2 regions of the Lysinibacillus sp. FSL W7-1291 genome follow, and region 1 is predicted to be linked to the other one. Evidence: riboswitches for the same ligand, from Rfam matches in the RefSeq annotation. Region 1 holds a riboswitch; the other holds the start of a gene.
What was found. Region 1 has a riboswitch for cobalamin ahead of NST76_RS02510 (ABC transporter substrate-binding protein). Riboswitches for the same ligand answer to the same signal wherever they lie in the genome.

Region 1 (7,916 bases):
GTATAAGTTAACCCCTCACCATGCCAGATTAATCCCATACCATTAGCGATTAATGTTGAGACCATTAAGCCACCAATGAAAATTAATACAAGACCGTTTTTCCATCCTCTTTTTAGACGTACTAGCTTTTCTACATAGCGGCGGTAAAATGCCCACACTACCGCAACTAAAATCATTAAAACTACAAGCTCTTGGAAGAATGTAAAGACACCATAGAAAATACCTAATGGCAGATGTGATCCTGGTGCTAGTCCTTTCCAAATTAAATCAATGGCCCCTAACTGAACCATCAAAAATCCATAGAAAAACATCACGTGAATTAATCCACTCTTTGGATCCTTTAATAGCTTGTTTTGACCAAATACATTGACCATAATATAGCGTAGTCGCTCTTTAACACTTTCATCAAACTCAACCTTTTTCCCCAATTGCACATACTTATAGCGTGTTTTCAACAGATAGAAGAACAATCCTACTGCATAAAGCACAACCACGACTGTTAAGACTATGTTAGCAATTAATAATGGACTCATGGTTGGTCCCCCCTTTAGTTTGTCGTAATTTTCTCTCTTTGCGGCAAATTTGCTAGTTCATACAGAAATGTGCGTCACTATATCAATATATTCCTATTCTAATAAATGAGTGAGCATTCAGTCAACATAAAACGGAAATATTTCTGATAATTTTATATTCTTACACTTTACAAGAAAAAAAGCCACCCTGAAATTTATTCAAAGTAGCATTTTTTTACTTTTCTTTTTTTAAATTTAATTAATAAAAGCTGCGACATCCACATAACAAGTTTATTTTTTGAAGACATTGCCACTGCGAATGTATTCAATATCCGCTACGTTTAATCGAGCATTTACAACACGTGCGGCTGCAAATAAATAATCTGATAATCGATTTAAATATTTTTGTACAACTTTCGGCACGTCCTCCACTTCTTTCATAAGTGTCACCATTTCACGCTCTGCTCGTCGTGCAACTGTACGAGCAATGTGTAAAGTTGCAGCTGCTGGTGCGCCACCTGGTAAAATAAAACGTTGTAATGGTGGTGCCTCATCTGATAAAGCATCTATACGAGCTTCCAGCACTTCAATCGGTTGCTCTGTTAATTTATAGTGGCGTTCTTTCATCACATTGGCAAGGTCACCACCAGCATCGAATAGTTCATGCTGAATTGTTTCAAGATCTGTTAAAATATCCTTAAAAAGTGCTTGATCTAATTCACTTACTGCCTTCCCGATAAAAGAGTTTAATTCATCAATCGCCCCGTATGTTTCAACACGTAAGCTATCTTTATCAACGCGTCCGCCAATTAGACTTGTTTTCCCCGTATCGCCTGTTTTCGTGTAAAGCTTCATTTCTCTCATCTCCTAAAACTGATTTTTATAATTTCTGATGGCCTGAACTGTTGTTTCATAAACACCCTTGGCAATCATTTTACCAACTTCCGTAATCGGGCCACCATACAGCATTTCTTCCCCTTTTTGAGTTGCTGCAATTAACAGACTATCTGTAGCAGTTCCTGTAGCAATAGTTCCACTACGCTCGTCACGAATATCTTCTGATTGCAAAGCTTTTGTTTTCGCCTCTGTAGCTGTCATCAGTGCCTGGAAAAATGCCTCCTCCGATAAACAGCCATTGATTATGATCCATGTATTGATAGTACCAATATATGGATCATCCTGTCTTTCGTGTACACGTGATACATCAACCGCATTGCCCACACCAGCTGTTACAGCTACTATCATACTGCCAAAAGGCGCTGAAAATTCATTGATGGCGACAAGAGCTGTTGGCACTGCTGTCAGCATCACAACAGTACTTGTAGGGGGAAAATTTTCTCTTTGCAAAAATTCACTAACTTCTCTTTTTACATCACTTATCACATAATCGCCAGGTACAGAGCGATTTAATAAGCAATTATGCCAGCCAATACCTGGGTTATGAACAGCAGAGGACACTGTTTTTAACGGAATCTCTGATTGAAGTTGAATATAGTGTTCCGTTATCATAAAATGTTCTTTTTTGATGACAGCTCGCTGCTGGTAACCAGTTGTTGCGGGCATCATTGTAATTTGAGGTTTTGGTATTTCGGGATGGGCATATGTAGCCACTCGTGCTTGATAAACTTCTTCAATTTGGGAGGCAATCAATACTTCATGCGGTGCTCCAAGTGCTCTCATTTGCCCACCCTCCATAAGCAATAATTCATCACAATAGAGAGAGGCTAAATTCATATCATGTAGTACCATAACAACCGTTAAACCACACTCCACAGCTTCCTTCCTGACCATATCTAAGATTTGCCGTTGATGTGCAATGTCTAGATGATTGGTTGGCTCATCCAGCAGTAGAATTTCTGCTGTTTGCGCTAATGCCTGGGCAACAAATACTCTTTGTTGTTCACCACCCGATAAAAATTCTAACGGGGTGTGCTCATAGCGTTTCACACCTGTTTGCAGCATGGCATGCTGAACAGCCTGTTCATCCTGTTCAGACCAACTTGAGAAAAAACCTGTTTGATGGGGGTAGCGCCCTAGTGAAATGGCCTCCCTTACACTGTTTGAGAAAGCATTTGCATGAAGCTGTGGTAGTACAGCCATCTTTTGCGCCAAAGCACGGGCATTATAAGAAAGGATATTTTGTCCATCAATTGTGATTGTTCCAGCAGTAGCTGGTAATATCCCACTCATTACCTTTAATAATGTGGATTTCCCACTACCATTCGGTCCTAGAATACCTAGAATTTTCCCTTTTTCCACAGTAAAACTAATGTCCTTGACGATTGGTACATCTTCATAACCACCCGATAGATGTTCGACAATAATCATGCCCGTACCCCCTTACTTCTTCGTTGCTTATAAAAAATATAGGAGAAAACAGGTGCACCAATAAACGCCGTAATAACACCAATAGGTAGCTCTCTTGGCACAATAATTGTTCGTGCTACTAAATCGCAAACAATGAGTAAAGTTGCGCCATTGAAAAACGATAATGGCAATAAATGGCGGTGGTCGGAACCCCAAATCATCCTTGTCATATGCGGTACAACTAATCCTACAAAGCCAATTGTGCCAGAAACCGCTACAGCAGCTCCCGTTAACATGGAGCCACCCGCTAAAATCAAATACTTACTACGTTTCACATTGACACCTAAATGCTTCGCGCGCTCTTCACCATATAACAAAACATTTAGCTCTCGTCTTTGCGTCCAAAGCATAATGGAACCAACAATAACAAATGGCGTGATCATTTGGACATATGGCCATCCACGCATTGACACAGAACCTAGTAACCAGCCAATTACTTGGCGTAGCTCTTCTCCAGATAAAGCGATCATTAATGAAATGAGAGAACCTAGAAATGAGCTAAAAATAACACCTGTTAAAATTAACGTTTCCATCTTCAATGAACGGTCTACCATTCTAGCGAAGCTCATGACCACTACCATCGTGATGATTGCGCCTATCATACTAAAAGTGGGTAGGGCATACAAGCCTACGACCGGTATAGATATACTAAAAAAGATCGTAATAACAGCACCAACAGATGCCCCCGACGAGACGCCTAATGTATATGGATCTGCCAATGGGTTTTTTAACAACCCTTGGAAAGCTGCTCCAGCAATGGCCAAAGAAGCTCCCACTAGTCCCGCTAACAACACGCGTGGCAGACGGATTTTCCAAAAGATATTAGCAGCTGTTTCATCAACTGCTTGATTCCATAAAACTTCTAACGGAATATGAACTGAGCCTATCGCTACGCCACACCAGATACTAATGACAAGAAGCGTACATGTTAGTACATAGGCTAGTGCTATTTTTTTCACTTAAATACCTCTGGATAAATAGCTTTTGCTAATTCTTCAAGACCTTCTCCTAAACGGGGACCTTGACGACTTGTTGTGCTTTCATCTACTTGAACGATTGCCTTATTTTTCACGGCATTAACAGTATCGAAACCAGCACGTTGTGGTATTTTTGTTAAAATATCTGGTACATAATGATATGTCACAACGATGACATCTGGGTTTTTCGCAATAATTTGTTCTGAACTAATTTCATACCAATCCTTCGCATCTGCCGCTACGTTTTCTGCATGAATCATGTCCAGCATAGCATTCATAAATGTGCCATTACCCGCCGTATAAATAGTAGGTTCATCCGATGCTTCGACTAGCACTTTTTTGGGTTCGACATCCTTTACTTTTGTCAGAACATCTTCCACTTTTTCCTTCATATTAGCAATAATTTTTTCAGCCTCTGGTAATTTCCCTGTTGCACGACCAAGCAGCTCAATCGTTGTGTAAGTTTCATTAAAGTCTTGTGCATTTTTTACAACAAATACTTTCAAACCTGCTGACTCAAGCTGTTCAATCGCCGCTTCTGAAAGGGACATGCTAGATTCATGCGAAAACACGATATCTGGCTTTAAGGCAATAATTTTTTCAATATTGTACTCCATGCCCCCAACTTTATCCTTTTCAGCGACTTCTGGTGGATAATCATCATTGTCTGTCACCCCAACTATTTCATCATTTAAACCAAGTTCAAATAATATCTCTGTGTTACTTGGAATAAGAGAAACAATTTTTTCAGGCGGTGCTTCAAGTGTAACATCCTTGCCAATGGCATCTGTTATGGTCATTGGGAATGTTGCTTCATCCACCTGTGGAGTCTCTTGCTGTGTTTGCTGCTCCGTAGCTACTGGCTTGTCATTTTTGGCTTCTTGCCCGCATGCTGCTAACAAACCTACTGCTAAAAATGCTGATAATCCTATTTTCCAAAATTTCTTCATATGAATCCTCCTTTGTTGATCCGTGCGTCAATTGGTTAGAAATATTTTCTCCATCAAAATAAGACCCCTCACCTTCGAATGATGAGGGGTCAAAATCGCACCAAAAAACTGATACAAAATCCACCACCCTATCCTCGTAGGCTGTCATGTCTATACTATAAAGGCAGGTCTCCTGGCTCGTGCTTATTGCGTTTTTCAAGCCTTCCCGAAATCTTCAGTGGCATTATTTGAAAAAACTCACACTTACAGTGGCGGGACCGCATCGGAATTACACCGACTTCCCTTTTCACTTTACTTAAGTAAAGAACCTTTATAATATTCAGTTGATTTCATTATACATGAAAATAAAAGAAGTCGCCTCCATTCCAGACGACTCCTTGGCAATTATACAATTTCAGAAAAATATTGTACGGTTTTCATTTGTGCACCTATTTGTCGCAATGACCACGTTTGCTCTAAATAGATATCCGCTAGCTTTTCGTACTTCCCGCCAAATTTTAGTGCCCATTCCACCGCTACAACACTTTCATAAAGATGGGCCATCTTTTTCGCTATATCTTTGGCTTCAAAAGTTTTAGTTGCTTCATCTAAAGCGCTAAAAATTTGTAATGTAGCCGCAAGATTTACCAACTGCTCTTCCACAATTTGCACTAGTGGACTATCCGCTAGCTTCTCTAGCCTTGTCTCCATTTCACGGACAAACAGTTCATGTGCATGGAATTTATCCACTAAACGAATAAGTTCTAAAGCCAAAATATTTGCCGTTCCCTCCCATACCGTCAATACTTGTGCATCCCTTAGTAAGCGTGGTGTTACAAAGTCTTCAATATAGCCATTACCACCATGTAATTCAATCGCTTCACTAGCATAATGAACGGCTTGCTCTGCCGTTTCCTTTTTCATAATGGCAATATATAAACGATTCATAATGAGATCTTGTTGTGTTCCCTGCCCACTTGTCACTTTATCGTATAATTGAATAAGATCAAATACTGTCGCTACTTCCACATGCAGCTTAGCAGCAAACTTCCCTAATGTATCCTGGATCATTGGGTATTGTGTTAAGGGCTTGCCAAATGCATATCGATTGGTCACATAATGCTTTGCCTCTAAAAAGCCTCGACGCATAATACCAATCGATGCGACTGCATTACAAATTCTTGAAAGATTTAGTGCTTCTAGCATGTAATAAATCCCTTTATTTTGTTCCCCTACAATATAAGCAAGGGCACCATCAAACTCTACCTCGCCCGATGGGACTGCTCGAACGCCTAATTTATCTTTCAATCGACGAATACGAAGATGATTAGCCGTACCATCTTCATTATTCCATGGAACTGCAAATAACGTTAACCCTTTAGAGCCTGCTTGTGCGCCTTCTAAACGTGCCAACACCATTGCTACGCCACACATACCTGCATTGGATGCGAAGTATTTTTCTCCATAGAGACGGTACTCATTGCCTACTTTTCTGGCCTCCACAACATTCGCCCCAACGTCTGACCCTCCTTGACGTTCTGTTAAAAATGTTGCTCCTTCGTATAGCTCCGTCTCTCCTGTTGCACAAACATGTGGCAAGAAACGCTGCTTTACATCCTCATCAGCATAATGATCTAATAGATAAGCCGTAGCCATCGTCAAAGTCACGGGACAATAAAAACCGGGCTCTGCATGAGATAGTAAATAACCTTGTGCAAAGCTATAGACATAATTCCCTTTGTGACCTAACTGTGGAATTTCTTTGTGCACGTAGCCAACAATTCCCGTATTATATGTCTCTTCAATTGTTTTTTTGTAACCGTCATTCACCCAAACCTCTGATACCTCTTCTCCATAAGCATTATACCGTTCAAGGCGGGGCTCTCCCTGCCGATCAGTATGTTTTGCCCTTACGTCAATATCACCTGCACATAACTCACCGAAATCTGTCAGTTCTCTGTGTGCATAAGACAAAAACTCTTTATCTAACATCATTTCTAACACTTTTTGAAGCGTTTCTTCCTCTGTAAAAAAGTTTGTTGCACGCATTTCTTCCTGCTGTAAAACCTTCATGCTATCTCACCTCTTGTCCTTTCAAGGATTGTTTTAAAATTTTGCCTGAAGCATTGCGTGGTAGCGCTTCCACTTTTTCGAAAATACGTGGTAGTTTATACTTCGCAAGCCGTTCCTCTAAATAAGCTTTCAATGCATCCTCATCTATGTCTTGTTTCGTAGCATATACAGCCTTCACGGTTTCCCCCCATTGCGGATGTGGTATACCAATGACAGCAACTTCAAATATCCCTTCAAAGCTTAATAGGCAATCTTCAATTTCCTTCGGATAAATATTGACACCACCTGAAATAATGACATCTTTTTTGCGATCCACAATCCAAATAAAGCCGTCCTCATCCATCCGAGCCAGATCTCCTGTTTTTAACCACCCATCAATGTAAGCAGCCTTGGTTGCTATTTCATCCTTGAAGTAGCCAAGCATATTACCCTCACCAAATAAGACAATTTCTCCTACTTCGCCCACATTTACATCTTCTCCATTGTCATTGACAATACGAAGCTCTGTGCCAAGTGGCGCCCGTTGGCCAATACTCCCAGCCTTCGTTTCATGCTCCTTGCCAAATAACAGTGAGCCACTCGGACCCGCCTCTGTTAATCCATAAACACAGGTTAAATTAGTTGTTCGGAATGCCTGTTGAATGAAGCGAACCTCATTTTGAGATAATGGTGCTCCACCATATACCCACCACTTCATGGAAGACAAATCAGCCGTTTGTAGCCTCGGCATCTGAGCCGTTAATAAATAAGCAACAGGCGCTCCAAAGAAATGCGTCGTTTTTTCCTGCTCAATGGCATCGATAAAAAGGTCTGGTGTAAAGGTTGGTGTTAATACGCTTGTTGACCCTACAAATACGCCCGCCATTAAAAATAAATGCAATGGTGCTGAATGAGTTAATGGCATCATGAGCAATATACGGCTTTCAGGTTTCACTTCCATTTCAACAGCAATCATTTGTGCCACTGTTAAAATATTACGGTAGCTAAATAACACACCCTTTGGTTTTCCTGTCGTACCAGATGTATACAAAATAGTCGAAGGGTCATCTTCTTGTAGC
Region 2 (7,916 bases), 1.6 Mb from region 1:
TTCTCTTTATTGATTTAGCCAATGTAACGACATTAGAATGGCTTTCGACTGTATTAACCATCGTAGGAATAGCCATTACATTAGCTTACACCGTATATGTTCATTACAAAGTGATACAGCCTATCAAACAATTAACAGAGGCTGCACAGGGTATTACGGCAGGCCAATTAGATACAGTTGTCATCGAGGTTCGTGACAAGAGTGAGATTTCTCAGCTAGCGCAATCCTTTTTAGAGATGCAGGAACAATTACGCACAATGACACAAAAAATTGCGCACAGCTCTACAGATTTATCAGCAAGCATCGAAGAATTATCCGCAAGTACGAATGAAATTACGGTAGCTGTGGAAGAAGTCGATCAACAAATGGAGAAAACGTCAGAGGGCTTGAAGCAAGCGGCACAATCTGCCAATGATAGTGCTAATGCTATGCAAGAAACTGTCGATGGAATCGGACGAATTACGGAAGCCACTCAGGATGTGTTTGATCATGCAAAAGATGCCAATGAGATTGCAGGAAATGGAGCGAATATTTTACATGTGGCGAAGGAACAAATGAAATTTATTTCTTCTTCAACCGAAAAAACGAGCGGACTCATGCAGCAATTATCCAATAAAATGACAGATATTAAATCGATGACTGAGATGATTACAGCTATTACGGACCAAACGAATTTATTGGCATTGAATGCCGCCATTGAAGCAGCTCGAGCTGGAGAACATGGGAAAGGCTTTGCAGTTGTGGCAGAGGAAGTGCGTCAATTAGCAGAGCAATCCAAGCATTCTGCTGCACAAATCGTGGACTTAGTAGTGGGCATTGAAACTGACACGAAACAGGTAGCATCCTCAGTGGAGGAGGATTTAAAAAATGTTCAGCAGGGTGTCTATGTCATTGATGAAGCAACAAAATCCTTTGGCACGATTTCACAGCATGTTAGTCAAATGACGAGCCAGCTTGAGGATATTTCAACAACAGCTGAACAGCTTTCTAGCAGTGCCAATGAAGTAGCTTCCACTGTGACAACGATTGCTAATGGTATGGGTAAGCTATCGCATTATACAGAGGCTGTTTTACATTCAATGGATGAACAAACAGCCTCAATGCAAGCTGTCAATCATGTGACACAGGATTTAAGCGTACAAGCTGATAATTTACAAAAGCTAACAAATCAATTTCAGGTTTAAGCAAGAAAAACATATTTTCAAGGTTTTTTAGCCCTGAATAGTTATCTAAGAACAAGATGATTTTGCCTCCACAGATAGCTATGCACAAAGGTGGTTTCAGGCGATAGATAAGTAATTTGAAATGCACTTCCTGTCATTAGAATGGGAAGTGTTTTTTATTGGCGGACCAACGTAATTAATTTCTTAGTGAAATCCTTAGAGATCACGTAGATTGTATGCGTAACCTTAACCTACATTCAGCTACTGATTTGTCCTTTTTCACCTTACCAAAGGTGATAGCCATATTTGTTTCTAGCCGTATCCTCTATTTACACCATATTGACAACACCTTCATTTTGGCAGCTGTTGCCATCGCTTCTTGGAATAATTTGAGTGATTCTTCATTCCCATCCTCTTTAAAAAAATCGCTATTTACCTTACCAAAAGAGATGCTAACCTTAATCAGCTTCCTCTCTTCATCACAGCCTAAACAAATGCTAGTAGAGAGCCTATGATTACGTGCAATGCTTCGCCTTTATAGACTCAATAAAACCATTATTTCCTGTCGTAGCGCTATCTTCTTTGTAATACATTAAATAAATGACAATGAAAGGGGCCAGGAGATGGGCTTATTTGATGGATTAATCGGCAATGCGAGCGAGGTGAATTTAGAAAAATTACAGGAGGAGGTCCGTGATTTATTGATTCCAAACGAAACAATCAAAAATGCCTATAAAATTATAAGAGACACGTTTATTTTTACGAATAAACGATTAATCCTTATCGATAAGCAAGGGGTGACTGGCAAGAAAACCGAATATCATTCCATCCCCTATAAAAATATCGTTCATTTTTCAGTAGAAACAGCCGGGACATTTGATTTAGATGCAGAGCTCAAAATATGGGTGTCAGGCAGTTCGTTACCGATTCAAAAAAACTTCAACAAGGCGACGAATATTTACAAAGTGCAAAGTGTTTTAGCGCAGTATGTTTTGGGGACGTAATGTATGGTACTAAAAGCCCGCATTTATGCGAGGCTTTTTTGTTGTGTGCTTTGAAAACCCCCTGCTATGCAGGGGGTTCCAAAGCTTTTAGCTATGGACAATAAAAAAACTCCAAACGTACAATAAAGTCAGGTCTAGTCAACCGACTTCGTACGAAAGGAGCCACCATAAATGGATAATAAAAGTTTAGCACATACAACGTGGAATTGTAAGTATCATATCGTTTTTGCGCCAAAGTATAGAAGGCAGATTATTTATGGTCAAATTAAAGCAGATGTTGGAAGAATATTGCGCCAATTATGTGAAAGAAAAGATGTAGAAATCATAGAGGCAACAGCCTGTCCTGACCACATTCATATGTTGGTAAGTATTCCACCGAAATTGAGTGTATCTGCGTTCATGGGTTATTTAAAAGGGAAGAGTAGTCTAATGATTTTCGACCGACATGCGAATTTAAAGTATAAATACGGTAATCGTCAATTCTGGTGTCGAGGATACTATGTGGACACAGTCGGCCGAAATAAGAAAAAGATACAAGGGTATATAAAAAATCAATTACAAGAAGATATCCTGCAAGATCAAATGACGATGAAAGAATTCATTGATCCATTCACAGGAGAAGAAATCAAGAGAAAGAAAAAATAAGTAAGCCGCTTTAGCGGTTTGTGTGAAAACGGAGTGCGGTTGGCAGACCATTCGAAATGTCTTTAGACATGGGCCAGTACCCCAGCGTTTCACGCGCAGAGCAAACCACCAGTTATACTGGTGGTTCTGATTGTGCAAAGAAAGGATGATATAGATGAGGAAATTACCTTGTGAAGGGTGTAAGGGATTCCAGTTCCGATTACGAAACAGGCACATAATGTAGAGAAGGTGTTAAGAGATAATGAAGTTGTTTAACTAAGAAGGACACATATATGGTAATATTTATTTAAAAAAGATGGAGTGAATTATGAGTAATTCTATTAATTATAAAATATGGACGGTGTGTATGATTCAAAGTGAAGAGAAGGTTTTACTTCTGGATAGACAGCACGACCATTTCAAAGGTTTTATTCCACCGGGTGGTAAAGTTGAATTTCCTGAAAGTATTGTAGAAAGTGCTATCAGAGAAGTAAAAGAAGAAACGGGGTTAGAAGTTAGAAACCTTATTTATAAAGGGCTTTATGAATATGTTAATCCAGTCGCAAAAGATAGATATATGATATTTAATTACATAACAAAGGATTTCGAGGGTGAACTCTTGAAAGATGCTCCAGAGGGGAAAGCGGTTTGGGTAGATATAGAGAACGCATATAAACTTCCTATGCAGCCATCGATACGGAGAAGATTTCCTTTATTTTTTCAAGATGGAACATTTGAGATTCAAGTTGAATGGAACCACGAAGAAAATAAAGAAGGGAAAGTTACTATACGTCACACCTAAAACTTGTTATTGGACTGACAGGGGGCAATCGTTCAATAGAGCAGTCGCTTTTCAATAACATCGAGGTCAGTTCAATACATATATATGTGAAGAATAAATAATGGGGCTTAAATTTACCCACTTTGTTAAATAGTTTAACTTTCAATATCTAAATGGTAGAGAGGGATTAAGAATAGCTAGAGAAAATTCTAAAATAAAAGGTGCTTGACCGTCCTTTTGTTTATTTAACGAACGGTGCATATTGTTGAAGAAGAAATTTTATAATAGTGATTTATTAAAGAATAGGGAAGTGGCAGTAACCATGAACTACATAATCAGATTAGCGAATGAAAACGACTTATCGGGTTTATGATAGTAGAAATAATAAAGATCTATTCACGAATTATTTAAAGCAATTTGCAAAAAAGGAATTATATTTGGTAATTGCTGAACAAGACGCACTTATATTAGGTTTTGGAGTTCTTAAATTAAAAGGTACTTTGCTTCCTAAATTAAGTGACCTATATGTAAAAGAGGATTATCGTGGTAATGGTATAGGTTCAGACTTAATGAGGTATAGAGAAAATATTGCAAAGAGTTTAGGACATTCTGAAATATTTGTGAGTGTTGACCCGATAGAAAATTCCAACATGATAAAGTTAATTAGCAAACACGGTTACGAACCTATCTCTTACCTATAATAAAACCTACACAAGAATTGATTTCAAGAAGTTGTTGAAATAACGGGGCTAGTTGAACAAGATTTAAACAACTTTAAAGAGCCTTCTTATAATATAATTTTTGTATTTTTTGATTAGAAATAACTTTATTATCATTTTACAGAAAGCAATTAAAGTGATGCTCAGTGTGACATGAGGAAAACCTAGTATTCTATGCATCCATTTTACATGGAATTATTTTGAAATAATTAGTATTTTTTAGCATAAATTGACTTTGGACATACAATACTTTACAATGATTAGCTAAGGAATAGAGAATTTTCGCAAATTTCCTTACCAACTGAATAGCGTGTAGTAATAGGTGTAAATTGCGTGCAATTTGCTTAAAAGGGAAGTCGGTGCGAATCCGACACTGTCCCGCAACTGTAAATGTGAGCGACTTTTCAGCAACCACTGTCAAATGATGGGAAGGAGAAAAGTGGCAATGACCATGAGTCAGGATACCTGCCTGTTACGAGTACACACCAGTAACCTACGAGGAATAGGAGGTGGCATGTTGACAAAACAGAATGCTCTGTTCGTCACGGTACGTCAAACGCCCAAAGTAAATGAAGGGGTTCGCAATCGGGCTCATTTACACATACTTAGGGTTTGTTTGGCATTAGGTGATGAACGAAGATAAGCGAAGGATTTCCTCAAAAATGGTAGGAAGTCCTTTTTGTTTTGACATTATGTACGCAAAGGGGATGCATGTATGACTTCTTTAGATATGAACATTTGTAAGCAGCCACGCACAGAAGTTGCCAAGAAAGCGAAAACAAGAATGGCGGTCGAATCATTGATTGACCAATTATTAGCAACGAAGCTGATCCGCAATGATCGCTTCTTTGACCAAATTTTATATAATAAAGAAATTATTTGGATACAAAATGGGGATGTGGACGGGCATCTTTTCGCGAAGGCAGCGGTAACCGATCAACTGAAAACGAAGACCAATAGCTTTATGATGTATATGCCGACTAACCCGATTGTCTATGAGGTTAACGGGGAGTCATACCATTTAATTACACGCATTGATTCCACACGTGCCAAGCCCAACCTTGACCGCCTGTCACTGGAGCCAAAGCCTGTTTTAAGTGCAGCGCGTGTCAATGATGTATTATGCTCGATTGTGATGCGTTTTTATGAAACATATATCCACGATTTAGCGCCTCAACATGATAAGTTAATAGCCTTTGTGCAGCAGGAATATGCCCAATTTATTGAAGCGGTTCAGGCATTAAATGATTACCATTTCAACTGGCATCCACGCGGCAACGGTCACGAGCTATTGCTGCAATTAATTGATCAACTGCAAATTTTAAAAAGTTATCCTGGTAAAGTGCTAGTTGATTTCACAAACACGCATGACTACGTGATTGTCGAGCCTGCATACCTTGTGCACAGTCCTACAAAGAAAGCAGTAGGTGCATTATAAACTCAAGCCCTCCATCAAACGGAGGGCTTGTTTTTATTTATTTGAAGGGAGGGGGTAAATACTCTCGTTCGAGCAGGGAATACTCGCGGAAGCAGATGAAATACTCTCGTTCGAGCAGCGAATACTCGCGGAAGCAGATGAAATACTCTCGCTCAAGCAGCGAATACTCGCGGAAGGAGATGAAATACTCTCGTTCGAGCAGGGAATACTCGCGAAAGGAGATGAAATACTCTCGTTCGAGCAGCGAATACTCGCGGAAGGAGATGAAATACTCTCGTTCGAGCGGGGAATACTCGCGGAAGGAGATGAAATACTCTCGCTCCAGCAAGGAATACTCGCGCAAACAGGGTAAATATTCTCGCTCAAAGCAAGTAAACACCCGCGCAAGCAAACGGCTTCGCGCGGGCAGGATCACCTACTTACAGACAATGCATGGCTGCTTGTGCTTCGTGCCAAGGAACAGAATATCCTTTGCCCTTCGCACAAAAGATGCTGGAGGAGCTGTATTCTGGGTCGGCATTTTTATCGTAGCCCATGTGCGAAATAATTTCCTCTGCATTATGGCATACATCATAGCCATCAAATTGGAGTGTGAGTGCGCCCTTACCATTGGTATAGGCCGCAAAGGTTGTGCTATAGCTCATTAGGGTGGCGACGGGCGCTCGTCCCGTTAGCACAACATCTGTTTCGGATAAGATGGGGTCATCGAATGTACCAGCAGCTTGCTGTATGTCGCTCATCATGCGGCCGATAAAGTCGTTCGAAGCCTTCATTTTAAAGCGATAATAAGGTTCAAGCAGGATGTTCTGTGCTTGCTCAAGTCCTTGACGTAGCGCACGGAAACTAGCTTCTCGGAAATCGCCGCCCGATGTATGTTCATTATGTCCGCGACCTGTTAGCAGTGTAAAATGAACATCTGTCAGAGGGAAGCCTGTGAGTAAGCCATGGTGATCACGCTCAAACAGGTGCTTTTCAACAAGGCGTTGGTTGCCTACCGATAAATGATCCGCATGGCAGGCATTGCTAAATGTATTACCTACTCCTCGCGGATTGGGCTCCATTAGTAAATGAACTTCTGCATAATGCTTGAGGGGCTCAAAATGACCATAGCCTGTCACCGTCGTCACAATGGTTTCCATATATAAAATTTGGGGCTCGCCAAAGGAGACCGTTAATGAAAAACGCTTCATTAACACTTCTATCAGTACCTCCAACTGAATAACGCCCATAATGTGCACATGGATTTCCTGGAACTTTTCCTGCCAAACCACACGTAAGGAAGGCTCTTCTGCTTCTAGTAAACGGAAAATTTGTAACACTTCCTTGATATGCTGATGGCCCTCATATTGAACCTTTGCCTGTAGCGTTGGGACAAGCTCATAGGGCTGTGACAGCATAGTAGTGCCGATGCGGTCTCCAATATTGGCCTGACTAAGTCCTTTAACAGCAAAAATCTCTCCCGCTTCAACCTTTTGGACGGTATCAAAGCGACTGCCATTATAGAGGCGAATTTCAGTCACTTTTTCTGTCACTTCTTCAAACGAAAATTCATCCCGAACATGTAAAACGCCCTTGATAGCCTTCATAAATGTTAAACGCTGGTGGCCGTCATGACGAATTTTAAAAACCTCCCCCTCAAACGGTGCATTCACTTCAAAATGGGTGTCTGTTAATAGAGGGAGCTGGGCAAGCAATTCCTTGATGCCCTCATCCTTTAGGGCAGACCCTGTAAAGCAGAGGAAGGCACATTCCTTTTGAATCATGGTCTGTAGCTGAGTAAGACATTGCTCATGCTCCAATGACTCATTCAAAAAGGCATCGAGCAGCTCTTCATTACGCTCAGCCAACCATTCCATGATGCTGCTTGAAACATAATCAGTACGAAGCGGTTCATCGACGAACAGCACCTGCTGGGAACAATCCTTGCGGAGCTGTGTCATAACGGCCTCCACATTGGCTCCTTCGCGATCAATTTTATTGATAAAGAAGAATGTTGGGACATGGTATTTGCGTAAAAGCTGCCACACGGTTTCCGTATGACCCTGTACGCCCTCGACCGCACTAATGATAATAATGGCATAATCCATCACACGAATGGCGCGCTCCATCTCAGGGGAGAAGTCGACATGCCCTGGTGTATCAATCAACGTGTATGTATCGTCGCCTATGTTCATGCGACCTTGCTCG

Region 2: another riboswitch for cobalamin. It lies ahead of NST76_RS10450 (hypothetical protein); the one in region 1 lies ahead of NST76_RS02510 (ABC transporter substrate-binding protein).

Annotation. Positions count from the first base shown of each region.
Region 1 is NZ_CP151994.1:529,683-537,598, reverse strand. It holds gene NST76_RS02530 (heterodisulfide reductase-related iron-sulfur binding cluster) at 1-533, opposite strand, end outside; gene NST76_RS02525 (cob(I)yrinic acid a,c-diamide adenosyltransferase) at 804-1,367, opposite strand; gene NST76_RS02520 (adenosylcobinamide amidohydrolase) at 1,380-2,840, opposite strand; gene NST76_RS02515 (iron ABC transporter permease) at 2,837-3,838, opposite strand; gene NST76_RS02510 (ABC transporter substrate-binding protein) at 3,835-4,806, opposite strand; cobalamin riboswitch at 4,951-5,133, opposite strand; gene NST76_RS02505 (acyl-CoA dehydrogenase family protein) at 5,191-6,858, opposite strand; gene NST76_RS02500 (long-chain-fatty-acid--CoA ligase) at 6,860-7,916, opposite strand, start outside.
Region 2 is NZ_CP151994.1:2,127,623-2,135,538, forward strand. It holds gene NST76_RS10425 (methyl-accepting chemotaxis protein) at 1-1,184, shown strand, start outside; gene NST76_RS10430 (PH domain-containing protein) at 1,787-2,167, shown strand; gene tnpA (IS200/IS605 family transposase) at 2,339-2,812, shown strand; gene NST76_RS10440 (8-oxo-dGTP diphosphatase) at 3,120-3,593, shown strand; gene NST76_RS10445 (GNAT family N-acetyltransferase) at 3,920-4,273, shown strand; cobalamin riboswitch at 4,595-4,779, shown strand; gene NST76_RS10450 (hypothetical protein) at 5,007-5,729, shown strand; gene NST76_RS10455 (hypothetical protein) at 5,767-6,072, opposite strand; gene NST76_RS10460 (translation factor GTPase family protein) at 6,149-7,916, opposite strand, start outside.